DNA from 2 places in the Pseudomonas sp. PME37.24/006 genome. Region 1 is predicted to be linked to the other one. Evidence: predicted binding sites of a transcription regulator. Region 1 holds the regulator's gene; the other holds the start of a gene.
The links. Region 1 encodes sigma-54, which starts transcription at its own class of promoters, with help from an activator protein. Its sites were predicted from a motif close to ANTGGCATNNANNTTGCTNT; they were not measured.
Positions count from the first base shown of each region.

Region 2: a site for sigma-54 is predicted at 1,759-1,778, ahead of flgB (flagellar basal body rod protein FlgB). Genes of this name have one in related genera too.

Region 1 is NZ_JBVHNL010000001.1:358,401-366,148, forward strand. Features, by position in the region: gene ACZ3GY_RS01595 (DUF2753 family protein) at 1-102, shown strand, start outside; gene ACZ3GY_RS01600 (superoxide dismutase) at 116-727, shown strand; gene ACZ3GY_RS01605 (ZIP family metal transporter) at 761-1,657, shown strand; gene ACZ3GY_RS01610 (HPr family phosphocarrier protein) at 1,664-1,936, opposite strand; gene rapZ (RNase adapter RapZ) at 1,949-2,806, opposite strand; gene ptsN (PTS IIA-like nitrogen regulatory protein PtsN) at 2,824-3,288, opposite strand; gene hpf (ribosome hibernation-promoting factor, HPF/YfiA family) at 3,304-3,612, opposite strand; gene ACZ3GY_RS01630 (RNA polymerase factor sigma-54) at 3,768-5,276, opposite strand; gene lptB (LPS export ABC transporter ATP-binding protein) at 5,445-6,170, opposite strand; gene lptA (lipopolysaccharide transport periplasmic protein LptA) at 6,173-6,715, opposite strand; gene lptC (LPS export ABC transporter periplasmic protein LptC) at 6,702-7,271, opposite strand; gene ACZ3GY_RS01650 (KdsC family phosphatase) at 7,282-7,748, opposite strand, start outside.
Region 2 is NZ_JBVHNL010000001.1:1,089,841-1,097,588, reverse strand. Features, by position in the region: gene ACZ3GY_RS05130 (flagellar hook protein FlgE) at 1-113, opposite strand, end outside; gene flgD (flagellar hook assembly protein FlgD) at 157-831, opposite strand; gene flgC (flagellar basal body rod protein FlgC) at 846-1,289, opposite strand; gene flgB (flagellar basal body rod protein FlgB) at 1,301-1,711, opposite strand; gene cheR (protein-glutamate O-methyltransferase CheR) at 2,000-2,827, opposite strand; gene ACZ3GY_RS05105 (chemotaxis protein CheV) at 2,935-3,873, opposite strand; gene flgA (flagellar basal body P-ring formation chaperone FlgA) at 3,953-4,711, shown strand; gene flgM (flagellar biosynthesis anti-sigma factor FlgM) at 4,875-5,210, shown strand; gene ACZ3GY_RS05090 (flagella synthesis protein FlgN) at 5,316-5,783, shown strand; gene ACZ3GY_RS05085 (flagellar brake protein) at 5,924-6,613, shown strand; gene ACZ3GY_RS05080 (MFS transporter) at 6,684-7,748, opposite strand, start outside.

The DNA.
Region 1 (7,748 bases):
CACGGGGCCTACCCCCGTACGGATCGATTGTTGGGCGCTCATGCGCCTGGCGATGCTTCACCGGCAGAACGCCCAGCGTCTGTCGTTCGTCAGTACCATTAGAAGGAGTGAAACCATGCCGTATAGCCTGCCTGCTCTGCCTTACGCCTACGATGCCCTGGAACCGCACATCGATGCGCAAACCATGGAAATCCATCACAGCAAGCACCATCAGACCTACGTCAACAACCTCAATGCCGCTTTGGAAGGCAACTCGCTTGGCGAGCTGCCGGTCGAAGAGCTGCTCACTCGTCTCAAGGAAGTGCCGGAAGACAAGCGCGGTGCGGTGATCAACAACGGTGGTGGGCATGCCAACCATTCGCTGTTCTGGAGCGTGATGAGCACCAGTGGCGGTGGTGAGCCCCAAGGTGAGTTGAAAGCCGCCATCGACAGCCAGCTGGGTGGCCTGGAGGCTTTCAAGGAAGCCTTCACCAAAGCCGCACTGACCCGCTTCGGCAGCGGCTGGGCCTGGCTCAGCGTAACGCCACAGAAGAAGCTGGTGGTTGAAAGCACCGGTAACCAGGACAGCCCGCTGATGAACGGTAATACGCCGATTCTGGGTCTGGACGTGTGGGAGCATGCCTACTACCTGCGCTACCAGAACCGTCGCCCCGAATACATCGGTGCGTTCTACAACGTCGTCGATTGGGCCGAAGTGGCGCGTCGCTATCAGGCAGCTCTGGCTTGATTGCATGCCTATGAGCCGGCATCGAGTGTACGCATGAGCCCACTGCACGAGTTGATCGCGGCCAATGGCCGTTCCTTTCGCTATGCATTGGGCCTGATGCTGCTCGTTGGCGGCGGGATCATTCTTGCCCTCAAGGTCTGGAGTGGTTTGCAGAGCCGGCTTTCGCCGGCTCTCTGGTATGCCTGGCAAGGCGGCATGCTGTGTGCTCTTGGCACAGCACTGGGTGCCTTGCCAGTTATTTTCATGCGCAGCATTTCGGCACGTTCTTACACGGCCATGCTGGGTTTCGGTGGGGGCATGATGCTCGCTGCCAGTCTTTTTTCACTCCTTCCGCCGGCTTTTCAGCTGACTCACGAGCTGGGCCTGAGCGCTAGTCAGGGCTCGCTGCTGGTCGCCGCAGGAGTGGTGCTCGGTGCTGGTGCCTTATGGGTGCTGGGCCACTGGTTGTCTCGTACATCGCGAGCGAACATGCAGGCAGATCAGGGCGTCGGCTTGAGCGTCTGGCTGTTCGTTATCGCCATCGTTCTGCACAACGTGCCGGAAGGAATGGCGGTCGGTGTGGCGGCCGCGGCCAATCTGTCTAATGCCGACGGATTGGCGCTGGGGATTGCGTTGCAGGACGTACCCGAGGGGCTGATCATTGCCCTGGTGCTGGCCGGGGCAGGAATGTCGCGATGGAAGGCGGTTTTTTGCGGCGCCGCCTCCGGGTTGGTCGAGCCGCTGTTCGCGCTGCTTTCGGCCTGGTTGGTCGGCGTGTCGTTGCAGTTGCTGCCCTGGGGGCTGGCGATCGCGGCGGGGGCAATGCTCTTCGTGGTGATACGCGAGATCATTCCCAAGCTGTATCGACGCAGTGACATGCCACCGGCTGTACTGGGTTTTGCATCGGGGTTCGTGTTGATGTTGGCTGTGGGCAATGCCCTGAACGTCTGAGGGCGATCACTCGCCTTCGTCGAAGTAGTTATTGATCAGGTCAATCAGCGCCTGCAGGGCTTCCTCTTCCCGCTCGCCCTCGGTCGCCAGGTGCACGATGGTGCCCTTGCCGGCGGCGAGCATCATCACCGCCATGATGCTCTTGCCATCTACGAGGCTCTCGACGCTACGCCCGATTCTCACCTGGCAGGGAAAACGCCCCGCGACCCCGACGAACTTGGCGGCCGCGCGCGCGTGCAGGCCGAGTTTGTTGATGATGGTGATTTCACAGGCGGGCATCGCGGCAATTCCTTAACTGAGGTCGCGGTGGCGGATCTGAACATTCTTCAGCAGCGGTTTGAGGGCGTGCCCCAGGCGGTTGGCGAGGTACACCGAGCGATGGTGGCCGCCCGTGCAGCCGATCGCAACGGTAACGTAAGAGCGGTTGCTGGCAGCGAAGCGCGGCAGCCACTTGTGCAGATAGGTGAAGATGTCCTGGTACATGTCCTGGACGTCCTCCTGGGCTGCCAGGTATTCCTCGACCGGCTGCTCGAGGCCGGTGAAGTCACGCAGTTCGGGTTTCCAGTAGGGATTGGGCAGGCAGCGCACGTCAAACACTAGATCTGCATCCACCGGCATCCCCCGTTTGAAACCGAAGGATTCGATCAGGTAGGCGGTACCCGGTTCCGGCTGGTTGAGCAGGCGCAGCTTGAGGGTGTCGCGCAGTTGGTAGAGATTCAGGTGAGTGGTGTCGATCTTCAGATCGGCACGGTCGATGATCGGGCTCAGTAGTTTGGTCTCGTCGACCATGGCTTCGGCCAGCGAGCGCTGGTCGTTGGTCAGCGGGTGACGTCTGCGCGTCTCCGAAAAGCGCTTGAGCAGGGTTTCTTCGCTGGCGTCCAGATACAGGACATCGCAACGGATGTTGCGGCCGCGCACTTCATCAAGCAGTTCGGAAAAGCGCTTGAGCTGGCTAGGCAGGTTGCGTGCGTCTATCGATACCGCCACTTGTGGGTGCAACAGCTCGGTATGCAACAACGCCCGTTCGGCCAGCTCCGGAAGCAGGCCGGCAGGCAGGTTGTCGATGCAATAGAAACCGTTGTCCTCGAGCACGTCGAGAGCGGTGCTCTTGCCCGAGCCGGAACGGCCGCTGACGATGATCAGGCGCATGGGCTAATCCTGTAGGGCTATTGGCCGTTCTGCACGTTCACTACGGTCTGGTACAGCGATTCACTGTCTTGAGCCTGGCGCAGCCGCTCGCGAACGTCCTCGCGGTCGAACATGCTGGCGATCTGGCGCAGCAGTTCCAGGTGCTCATCGGTCGCTGCTTCGGGAACCAGCAGCACGAACAGCAAATCGACGGGCGCACCATCGATGGCGTCGAAGTCGACCGCAGCGTTGAGTTTCAGCAGTGCACTGATCGGTGAGCTGCAGCCGGGTAGGCGGCAGTGGGGAATGGCGATGCCATTGCCAAAACCGGTCGAACCGAGTTTTTCCCGGGCGATCAGGCTTTCATAGATGGTCTGGCCGTCGAGATCGGGCAGGTCGCTCGCGATCACGGCAGCTATCTGTTCGAGTACACGCTTTTTACTGCCGCCCGGCACGTTCACGAGGGAACGGCCGGGGGTCAGGATATTTTCAAGTCGGATCATAGGATAAGGACGAGGTCAGCGGGCCATTGCGCCCTGCTGGCGGTCGAGCTGTTTTTCCTTGTGCTTGATGAGTTGGCGGTCAAGTTTGTCGGTCAGTAGATCAATGGCAGCGTACATGTCTTCATGCTCGGCATTTGCCACCACTTCGCCTCCGGCGATATGCAAGGTAGCTTCGACTTTCTGCTTGAGCTTCTCGACCTCCAGGATGACCTGCACATTGGTGATCTTGTCGAAGTGCCGCTCGAGACGTCCGAGCTTTTCCTCGATGTAGCTGCGTAGTGCGTCTGTCACATCCAGCTGGTGTCCACTGATGTTGACTTGCATACCGCTTCTCCTTGTTGCCGTGTGTGAGTGGCAGGCTATAGACCTGCCGCAGGAACACTGGGGCTTGCTACGGGGCAACTCTAAAAACTGCCTACGTTGTTACCGCTGCGTTAACTGCCTCGCCAACGTTTTTAGAGATGCCCCTACAAGGGCGCTTACATCAATCGCTTGCGTTCGCTCGAAGGCGCTATACCGAGCGATTCACGGTACTTGGCGACTGTGCGGCGCGCCACTTGAATGCCCTGTGCTTCCAGTAAACCAGCGATCTTGCTATCGCTCAATGGCTTTTTCGCATTTTCCGCGGCGACCAGTTTTTTGATGATCGCGCGGATCGCGGTGGACGAACATTCGCCGCCTTCGGAGGTGCTGACGTGGCTGGAGAAGAAGTATTTCAGCTCGTAAATGCCACGCGGCGTATGCATGTACTTCTGGGTGGTGACGCGGGAAATGGTCGACTCATGCATGCCTACCGCTTCCGCGATGTCATGCAGTACCAGCGGCTTCATGGCTTCGTCGCCGTAGTCGAGGAAGCCGCGCTGATGCTCGACGATCTGCGTCGCGACCTTCATCAGGGTCTCGTTGCGACTCTGCAGGCTCTTGATGAACCAGCGTGCTTCCTGCAACTGATTGCGCATGAAGGTGTTGTCGGCGCTGGAGTCGGCGCGTTTCACGAAGCCTGCGTACTGCGCGTTGACGCGTAGGCGCGGCATGGCTTCCTGGTTGAGCTCCACCAGCCAGCGATCGTTGTGCTTGCGCACGATCACGTCAGGCACCACGTACTCGGGCTCGCTCGACTCGATCTGCGAGCCAGGGCGCGGGTTGAGGCTCTGAATTAGCTCGATAACCGGGCGTAGCTCGTCTTCCTTGAGCTTCATGCGGCGCATCAACTGGCTGTAGTCGCGGCTGCCGAGCAGGTCGAGGTAGTCGCTGGTGAGGCGCTGAGCTTCGCTCAGCCAGGGTGTACTGGTCGGTAGCTGACGCAATTGCAGAAGCAGGCACTCGCGCAGGTCGCGGGCGGCGATGCCGGAAGGCTCGAACTGCTGGATGCGGTGCAGCACGGCTTCGACTTCATCGAGCTCGACATCGAGTTCGGGGTCGAAGGCGTCGGTAATTTCTTCGAGAGTTTCTTCGAGGTAGCCCTGAGCGTTGATGCAGTCGATCAGGGTAACGGCGATCAGGCGATCCTTGTCGGACATCGGCGCCAGATTGAGTTGCCAAAGCATATGGCTCTGCAGGCTCTCGCCGGCGGAGGTGCGAGTGGTGAAGTCCCACTCGTCGTCGTCATTGCTTGGCAGGCTGCTGGCGCTGGTCTGGTAGACGTCTTCCCAGGCTGTGTCTACGGGTAGTTCGCTGGGGATGCGTTCACCCCAGTCGCCTTCTTCCAGATTGTCGACGGTCTGGGTGTTTTCCTGGAAGGTCGGCTCCTGAAATTTCTCTTCCTGAGCAGTCGCAGTGGTGGCACTTTCCGCACCGTCGGCCATGGGATCCGAATTGTCGAAGTCGTCGCCTTCTTCCTGACGCTCGAGCATCGGATTCGACTCCAGCGCCTCCTGGATCTCCTGTTGCAGATCGAGAGTCGACAGTTGGAGCAGGCGAATGGCTTGTTGCAGCTGCGGTGTCATCGTCAGCTGCTGGCCCATTTTCAGGACTAGCGATGGTTTCATTGCAGACCTTATCTGGCGTCTGTGCGCAATCCACGACAGGGCGCCAAAGCGCCACTAGGAAGCAAATTATATGCCTGAACCCGAGTGGTTTGCCTAGAGCCCGTTACCATTTCATTACGACCATGTCGTGGGGTAACAGGCTCTGGATGCCCATCGGTGGGAAAACCGTTACAGGCGGAATTCGTGGCCCAGGTAGACTTCCTTTACCATCTGGTTGGCCAGGATCGCAGCGGAGTCGCCCTCGGCGATCAGTTGGCCGTCGCTGACGATATAGGCGGTCTCGCAGATATCCAGGGTTTCGCGCACATTGTGGTCGGTGATCAGCACCCCAATGCCTTTGGCTTTGAGGTGGTGAATGATTTGCTTGATGTCACCGACCGAAATCGGGTCGACGCCGGCGAAGGGCTCGTCGAGAAGGATGAATTTCGGTGATGTTGCAAGGGCGCGGGCGATTTCTACACGGCGGCGCTCACCACCCGACAGGCTCATGCCCAGGTTGTCGCGAATGTGGGTGATGTGGAATTCCTGCAGTAGGCCCTCCAGTTCCTGCAGCCGCTGCGCGCGGCTCAGATCCTTGCGCGTTTCCAGGATCGCCATGATGTTATCGGACACACTGAGCTTGCGGAAGATCGACGCTTCCTGAGGCAGGTAGCCTATACCGGCGCGGGCGCGGCCGTGCATGGGCTGGTGGCTGACGTCGAGATCGTCGATCAGTACGCGGCCCTGATCGGCCTGAACCAGACCGACGATCATGTAGAAGCAGGTGGTCTTGCCGGCGCCGTTGGGGCCGAGCAAGCCGACGATCTGCCCGCTGTCGATGCTCAGGCTTACGTCGCGAACGACCTGGCGACCTTTATAGCTTTTGGCCAGGTGCTGGGCTTTCAGAGTTGCCATCGTTATTGGCCCTGCTCAGCGGCGGGTTTTTTCTGCGGCTGGATCACCATGTCGATACGCGGGCGCGGCGTCGACACATTGGTGCCCGTGGCGCGGCCTGCATTGACGATCTGTCGCTGGGTGTCATAGACGATTTTCTCGCCTTCGAAGGTGTTGCCTTCCTGAACCACCTTGGCCTGGTCGATCAGTACGATGCGCTCATTGGCAGCAAAGTACTGGATGGTCAGGCCGTAAGCCTTGACGATCTGCTTGTCGGCCGAGGGCTTCTGCTCGTAATAGGCGGGTTTGCCCACCGAGGTGAACACATCGACCTCACCCTTTGCGTTCTGGGTGATGGTGACGGTGTCGCCAGTGATTTTCAGGGTGCCCTGAGTGATGACGACGTCGCCGCGATACACTGCAACGCCTTGTTTGTCGTCCAGCTCAGCACTGTCGGCCTGCACGCGGATCGGTTGATCACGGTCGCTCGGCAGAGCCCAGGCGCTTGCGCTTCCGAGCGTGGCGCCGAGGCTGAGAAGTAGGGGGAGGGTTTTAACGAACCTCATGCTGGCCTCTTACGTTGGACTGCAGGAGCATCCTGCCGTCATTCAAGTACGCTTTCATTCCTTGTGCCGTGGTCACCCCGTTGGCCGCGTCGATTCTAACGGCTTGCTGGGTCTGCGCATATTCCTTCTGTGGGAATACGGTCAGGCGGCTGGTGGTAAGTATAGTGGCGCGGCCCTTTTCGTCTGTGCGTTCCACCCGCACCTGGTCGATCAATTCGACCTCGTCGCCATCGGGGCCTACCTCGCCGCGTGCGCTGCGTACTTTCCAGGGAAGCTCGGTGCCCCGGAACAGGTTCATGCGCGGTTCGGTCAGTAGGGTGACGTCGGTACTCTGCACATGCTCGAGCAGATCACTGGTCATGTCGCTCTGTACCTTGCCGTCGGGCAGGTACTGCACGCTGCGGGCGTTCACGGCGTAGAAGTCGATCGGGTTGTCCGGGCCGCTCTGCTGTGGCGCGCTGGAGAAACTGTCCGGGTTGATGTTCCAGTACCCGGCTGCCACCAGCAGCAGGGCGCCGAAGGTCAGCAGGACGGGTGTGATGAATTTGCGCAACATCAGTAAACCCCTAAAGGTAGGCCGCTTGGGCGGCTTCGAGAGTACCCTGGCCACGCATGATCAGTTCGCAGAATTCGCGTGCCGCACCTTCGCCGCCGCGCGCTTGTGTGACGCCGTGGGCATGCTCGCGCACAAATTCGTTGCCGCTGGCTACCGCCATACCCAGGCCGACACGGCGGATTACCGGCAGATCCGGCAAGTCGTCACCCAGGTAGGCCACCTGCTCGTAACTGAGGCCCAGCTCGGCGAGCAGCTCGTCGAGCACGTCGAGTTTGTCTTCACGGCCCTGGTACAAATGCTGGATACCCAGGTTCTGTGCGCGGCGCTCGACTACGGGAGTCTTGCGGCCGCTGATGATGGCCGTTCGTACGCCAGAGTTGATCAGCATCTTGATGCCCTGGCCATCCAGGGTATTGAAGGTCTTGAACTCGCTGCCATCAACGAGAAAATACAGCTTGCCGTCGGTGAGTACGCCGT
Region 2 (7,748 bases), 730 kb from region 1:
TCGGCACGCGACTGCTTGAAGCCAGCGGTACCGGCGTTGGCAATGTTGTTACCCGTCACGTTGAGGTCACTGGTCGCAGCGCGCAGGCCACTAAGACCGATATTGAACGACATGAAAAATCTCCTTGCCGAAAGCCCGGCAGTTACAGCCTGTTAATTACTGACCAATGACCTGCACCTGCGACAGCGGCACATTGCCAATACCCGCAAGATTGAGCATCAATTCGTTGCCACCCAGGGTGACGCTGTCGACGTTGGCCGGCAGCAAGGTGTAGAGCCCCTTGGTTTCATTGCCATAGGTCGCCTGTGCTTCGAACCTGTAAGTGCCCGGCTTCATCACATTGCCGCTGGAGTCCTTGCCGTCCCAGATGAAGCTCACGTTGCCAGCCTGCTGCTCACCCAGATTGATACGACTGACCACCGAACCGGCACTGTCATACACGTTGACGTACACGTTGCTACTGCTGGTTGGCAGCACCGCACTGGCCTTGAAGCTTTCACTGGTATCGACCACCGCCTTGTCCACCGGCACGATCACCTTGCGACCGACCAGCGAAGAAGCCTGCAGGGCCTGGGAGGACTGATAGCCGGACAAAATGGTCTCCATGCTCGAGTTGAGCTTCTCGACCCCTTCCACAGTACTGAATTGCGCCAACTGCGCGATGAACTCGCCGTTGCCCTGAGGCTCTAGTGGGTTCTGGTTATTCAGCTGCGCCACCAGCAGGTTGAGGAACTGATCCTTGCCCAGCTCCTTGTTCTGTGTGGTGGAATCCTGCTTGACCTGATACTTGTCCAGTACCGAACTGGAGCTGACGCCATCAACAGTGCTCATTTCTCACTCCCGGCTCACTGACCCAAGGTCAGAACGCGCTGCATCATCTGTTTGGCGGTATTCATCATTTCCACGTTGGTCTGGAAGGCGCGACTGGCAGAAATCATGTCCGCCATCTCCTCGACCACGTTGACGTTGGGGTAATACACATAGCCGGCTTCATCGGCGGCCGGGTGATTAGGCTCGTAGCGCGGCATCAGACTGCTCTGATCCTCGACGATACCGAGCACCTGAACACCGGCACCCGACTGATCCTGATCAGCGAACAGCGAGCCGTTTTCACCGCCCTGCGCCTGCTGAAATACGGTAGCGAACACCGGGTGACGTGCCCGATAGGTCTGATCGATGCTCGATGAGACCGATTCGGCGTTGGCGATGTTGCTGGAAATGGTATTCAGGCGAGTGCTCTGGGCACTCATGCCGGTTCCGGCGATATTGAAAACGCTGGTAAGTGACATATCAGGCTCCTTTATTCACCACGCAGGGCGCTGACGAGCCCTTTGAATTTACTGTTTAGCAGCGTGAAGCTGGCCTGGAAGGCAACCGAGTTCTCGGCATAATTGGCTTGTTCGAGCTGAGCATCGACGGTGTTCTGATCGATCGAAGGCGCAGTCGGTGTTCGATAGGCCAGCGCCGCATCGCCCATTGGCACGCCTTCTGCTGCGATATGGCGGCTATTCGTGGTTTTCAGCCCCGAATTACCACTGCCGCCACTCTTGGCTGCCTGCTGGGCCAGCACGGAGGCGAAGTCCAGATCCCTGGCCTTGTAGTTGGGGGTATCGGCGTTAGCCATGTTGTTGGCCAACACCTCGGCACGCTGGGCGCGGAAGCCCAATGCCTTCTCATGAATGCCAAGTGCGCTATCGAAGCTGATGCTCATCTCAGGAACCTTTGCCGTGGCGGCGAGCCTGTTTGCGTACAAACCTCACAGCAAAGCACGTGCCAATTTATTTTTTATCTTATAAATCAGCCTGATATGCTAAAAACAAAAGGAACAAGAGATCCAAGCGGCAAAGCTTTTCCGCCGATTGGCAAGGTGGCAGCGGCAATCCGACGGAGATTTGCCGCTTTTCTGACGCGCAAGTGACAGAACACTGTCAGGCGTAATGGGTAAGGCAGAATAGAAAACGGGAGGCCAAGGCCTCCCGTTTTCTATTCGCGAGTCGGATCACTTAGCTTTGTAAATGATCCCAGGGCTGCACTGCACCATCTGGTATTTCTCAGGCAAGCCGTTGAGGGCTTCAGAAGCGCCGAGGAACAGATAGCCGCCTGGCTTGAGCATGGCGTGAATGCGCGTGAGGATGTCCTTCTTCACCTCGGCGGAGAAGTAGATGAGTACGTTGCGGCAAAACACGATGTCGAACTTGCCGAGGCTCGCGTAGCTGTCCAGCAAGTTCAGCGGGCGGAACTCGACGCGGCTCTTGATGGCTGGCTTGACCACCCAGCGCCCAGGCCCTTTGGGATCGAAATAACGCTGCAGACGCTCCTGAGCGAGCCCCCGGCCCATGGCCAAGCTATCGTACTCGCCCGATTTACAGTTATTGAGCATGGTCGGTGACAGATCGGTAGCCACGATCTGCACACCAGTCTTGAGCTGGCCGATATTGCTGCGCTCGAACTCATCGATGCTCATCGACAGCGAATACGGCTCCTGCCCCGACGAACAGGCCGCCGACCAGATACGCAGCCGCTGCCCCGGATAGGCCTTGATGAGCTCGGGCAGCACACGATTTTTGAGCACTTCGAACGGGTAGGCATCACGAAACCACAGGGTTTCATTGGTGGTCATGGCGTCGACTACCTGCTCGCGCAACCCACTGCGTGGCTGAGTCTGCATGCGCTGCACCAACTCACCCAACGTCTTGATGCCGTTGGTCTCCATCAGCTTGTTCAGCCGACTGGAAACCAGGTACTGCTTATTGCTACCCAGTACGATGCCACAGGCTTTTTCCAGAAAGATCCGGAACTGTTCGAAATCCAAATTACCTGAAGACACTCGCGAAGCCTCGCCCATCTATGAAAGTCGAATACGGCAAGCGCGCCAATGCACGCCTACCGACTTTACCGCCAGCACCCGGCCAAAAACACCAGGCAACTCATACCTTATGCCGAGTGATCGCTCGACTTGATGCGTTCGACCACACGAGAAGCCAAATCGTCCGGACGAAATTTCGCCAGAAAATCGTTTGCACCCACTTTCTTCACCATCGCCTGGTTGAATACTCCGGACAGCGAAGTATGCAGGAGAATGTGCAGCTTCTGCATGCGCGGATCAGTGCGAATCGCCGCGGTGAGCGTATAACCATCCATCTCAGGCATTTCAATGTCGGAGATGATCATCAATAGTTCCTGCTCCGGCGACTTGCCCTCATCCACCATCGCGCGTAGGAAATCCAGTGCCTGACGCCCGTCATTCAATGCAGTCACCTCGACGCCGACCGTCTGCAGACAACGCATCACCTGTTTACGCGCGACCGAAGAGTCATCGACGATCAGCACATGCTGACTGACCGCCTTGGTCTGGGTCTCAACGTCCACCACGCCAACGGAGATAACCTCGGAGGTCGGTGCTACTTCGGCGAGAATTTTCTCCACGTCGATGATTTCGACCAGCTTGTCATCCAGACGCGTTACTGCCGTCAGATAGTGGTCGCGCCCTGCCCCCTTGGGCGGCGGGTGAATTTCTTCCCAGTTCATATTGACGATGCGCTCCACAGAGCGCACCAGGAAACCCTGCACCTTGGTGTTGTACTCAGTGATGATGACGAAGCTGCTCTGCAGATCACCACCCAACGGCCGTTTGCCTGTCGCCATGGACAGATCCAGAATCGGAATAGTGCCGCCGCGGATGCTCGCCACACCGCGAACCACCGGGCTCGACTTGGGCATGATGGTGAGTTTCGGGCATTGCAACACCTCCTTCACCTTGAAGACGTTGATCCCGTACAGCTGTGGGCCATCGAGACGAAACAGCAGCAGTTCTAGGCGATTTTGCCCAACCAGCTGAGTACGCTGGTTGACCGAATCCATCACACCGGCCATGTACGGGCTCCCATGATTCCAGTAACACATCAGATTTAGTTAGCGTAGCAGGCGGCACGCACCTTGCTTCCAACCAGGCATGAATGCACAAACGACAATTATTCGACGCTCGATAACCAAGAGCCTTCGTTGCTTGGCAGTTTTACCTGCTTTACTGGCACTCGGCTATAGCACGCTGACAACTGCCTCAGTCACCCTGCCCGATCAGCTTATCGGCGAGACTCAGCGCTTTCTTGAGCAGGCCGTAGAGGACTATTTGCAGCGCAGCAATATCCAGGCGCGCCACGAGATTCAGATCAACCGCTTGGATCCACGCCTGCGGCTACCGTTATGTGATCAATCGCTGACGACAACCCTGGAAACGCCAGCCGAACCAGTAGGCAGAGTCACCATGCGCGTACGTTGCGATGGCGCAGCACCTTGGACGGTATTCGTTCCCGGTCAGGTGCGCCTGTATCGTGAGGTGGTTACCCTGGTGCAGCCCGTCAAACGCGAAGGCGTGCTCAGCGAAGCCGATGTAATGCTGGCGGAGCGAGATGTAGGCTTGCTCAACCAGGGCTATCTGACTGATGTAGAACAAGCGATCGGCAGAAAAGCCACCCGCGCCATGCTGCCAGATCAAGTCTTGGCCCCCACACACATCCGTCAGGCAGAGGTAATCCGCCGCGGCGATCAGGTAGTGATCAGCGCACGCAGCGGTGGTATCAATGTGCGCATGCCCGGCGAGGCGCTTTCCGACGGTGCCGTGGGTAAGCAGATCAGTGTGCGCAACCAGCGCTCGCAACGGGTGGTTCGCGCCAGAGTGCTAGGCCCGGGGCAGGTTGAAGTCTCCATGTAGGCATGACTTGCATTTATTTCTACAGGCATTGTCGAACGGACTGGCTGACTGGAGAATGAGGGTGTTTTAGACTGTGCAAGCGACGCAATTTTTTGCCTAAAGTTTTTCTGGGCATAGCCGACAAACTAGGCAAGCGTCCAAACTCTGTCAGAGGTTTTGCATCATGGTCATCGATTTCAACCGACTCAACAGCACCACGCCAGCCAGCACAACACGTGCCGGTAGCGCCCAGGGCGGCAAGAACGAAGCCATCGATAACAAGGCCGGTGGTAACGAAGCCGCCGCCCAGAAAGCGGCTGTCAGCGCAAAGAGCGGTGAATCCGTTCAGCTGAGCAGTGAAGCACAGCAATTACAGAAAACCGTCGACAAGCTGCGCGACCAGCCTGCCGTCGATACCGACCGGGTAGCCAAGCTCAAGCAAGCCATTACTGACGGCACTTACCAGGTCGATAGCCAGCGCGTCGCGAGCAAACTGCTCAATTTCGAGTCCCAGCGCTAGTCTTCGGGCTTGTACTGGGGTGTTGGACGCCTAGAGACCGTTCGCCGTTTTGCTGGCTTGTTGGCCGACAGATCTTGAACAGTTTCTTCCCCAGAGAGCCCGCTTATGAACGCTACGCCCCTGCTCGACCTATTCAATGAAGATATCGGCCACGCCGAGCAATTGCTTGAGCTGATCGAAGCCGAATTCCAGGCCCTGAGCGAGCATGATTTGCCGCGCCTGCAGCAGATACTGGCAGACAAGCAGCCCTTGCTGGCCAGCCTTGACCAGCATGGCAAGCATCGCACCCAGATACTCCTCGGCTTCAACCTGAGCGCTGATCGCGCCGGCTTGCTGGCGCTCGCCGAGCGTTCGGATCAGGGTGATGCCCTAGTGACCGCTAGCGATAAACTGAGTAGCCTGCTGGAGAGCTGCCAGAGCGCCAACCTGCGCAATGGCCGGATCATCCGATCAAGCCAGAAATCAACAGAAAACATGCTCGGTATTTTGCGCGGCAACGAAACGCCTTCGCTCTATGACAGCAGCGGTGGCACCGCTAAAATCGGCAGCAAGCGCCCACTCAGCCAGGCCTGACATAACAACAAGATGCGCAATGATGCCGAAACGGCATTATCATTGACGCAGCAGTACTATGCCCCGGAGATCACTGGTTCGTGTCCAACCCCTTCGCCCAGGACGATGGCCCGCAACCTCCGAAAGTGCTCAAAGCACCGATGGAAATTGTTGCCAACCTACGCCTTCTGCAACACCACCATGACCCCCTGATCATCATGTTCAAGGAGCGCAATCAGCGCTTCCAAAGCTTTGTGATAGAGGTAGACCGCGATCAGAATCTGCTGATTCTCGATGAGATGATCCCCAGTGATGGCGAGCGCTACCTGCAGAACGGCGAAGCTTTCCGCGTTGAATCTCTGCATGACGGGGTACTGATCGCCTGGGATTGCCCAGCCGGCATGCAGGTAAGTGAGCATCAGGGAGAGCGCTGCTACAGCGGCGAAATTCCCCAAATGGTGCTTTATCATCAGCGTCGCAACGCGTTCAGAGCAGCGCTCAAGCAGTCAGACCAGGTCAAGGTGGAACTCGACGGAGCCAAGCTGCGCAGTCCACTGGAAGGCCTGATGCTCGATATTTCCGCCTCAGGCTGCAAGGTTCGCCTCCCCGGCAACGCCAGCGAAAAGCTGCAGCCGGGCCAAGTCTATGAGAGCTTCTGCGCACTGCTTCCGATAGGCAGACTGGAAGCCTCCGTAGAGCTGCGTCATGCTCGTTATGACGAGAAGCTTGATCTCACCTTCGTCGGCCTGCATTTCGCCAACTTAAGCGGACTGCAACAGCGACTGGTGGAGCGCTTCGTCTATCAGTTACAACGCGAAGCGCGCCGCTTCGAGAGCGACACCTTTCTATGAATCGCCTCTAGGGCCTGATGACGTTTCAGCTGCTCGGGTTGCGCTGAAACATCAACAATTCCCGGACTGATCAGGCTTGCGACGGTGCCGTAGGCTTATCTGCAGAATCGGCGTCAGTCTGCACATCAGGATCGGTCACAACGGGCTCAAGCATCTGATCCTGAACAACCTGCTCATCGACACGTGGATCCAGCGCAGCCACCAGTGGTGAAGCGGTCATGTTCACAGGCATCGCCACGTGCTGCAGCGGCGCATCATCGACCTGATGGAGATGCGTGACGATGTTCGAGCGCACTCTCCAGACCAGGAACAGACCGCAGACGCAGAAGAAGGCGTACAACATGTTGGCGCCGAAAAAACGCATCAACACACCGACCAGCAGCGGCCCGATACAAGCACCGACACCAAATGTCACAAGCAGCATCGCGGTCAACGACACACGCCGATCCGCCTCGACATGGTCATTGGCGAACGCCACAGCCAGGGGGTAAAGACTGAACTGCAGCATGCTGACAACAAAACCAACTGAAATCAGCAGCAACAACGGCGCTTCATGAAGGATAGCCAGCGGCGCCGCCACAACCACCATCACGCCTGACATGCCACGCATCAACTTGACCCTGTCGAAACGATCCGACAGCCACCCCAGAGGAGCCTGAACAATCAGGCCGGCAAGAATGCAGGCCCCCATAAATATGCCGACCTGCTCCGTCGCCAGCCCCATGTCAGCCGCATAGAGCGGTGCCAAACCATAAAAAGAGCCAATCATCAGGCCAGCTACGCCAATGGCCGTCAGCGATAAGGGAACACGCTGAAAGAAGAAGCGCATTTCCAGTGGCGCTGGGTGCAAGGGTGAGGGGTGCATACGTCGGGTAAGGGCCACGGGAACCAGGCACAGCGCAAAGGCCAAGGCGACCAGCATCAATAGCTCGAGGCCCAATGTCGGGTGTACGACCAGAACCAGCTGGCCAAGCACCAGCCCAAGGTAAGAGGCCGCCATGTAGCCTGCGAACACCAACCCACGCTGCTTGGTATCGGCCTGCTCATTGAGCCAGCTTTCGATGACCATGTACTGGCACATCATCCCCAAGCCTACCAGTACACGCAGCACTAGCCAGGCTGGCAGCCAGTCGAG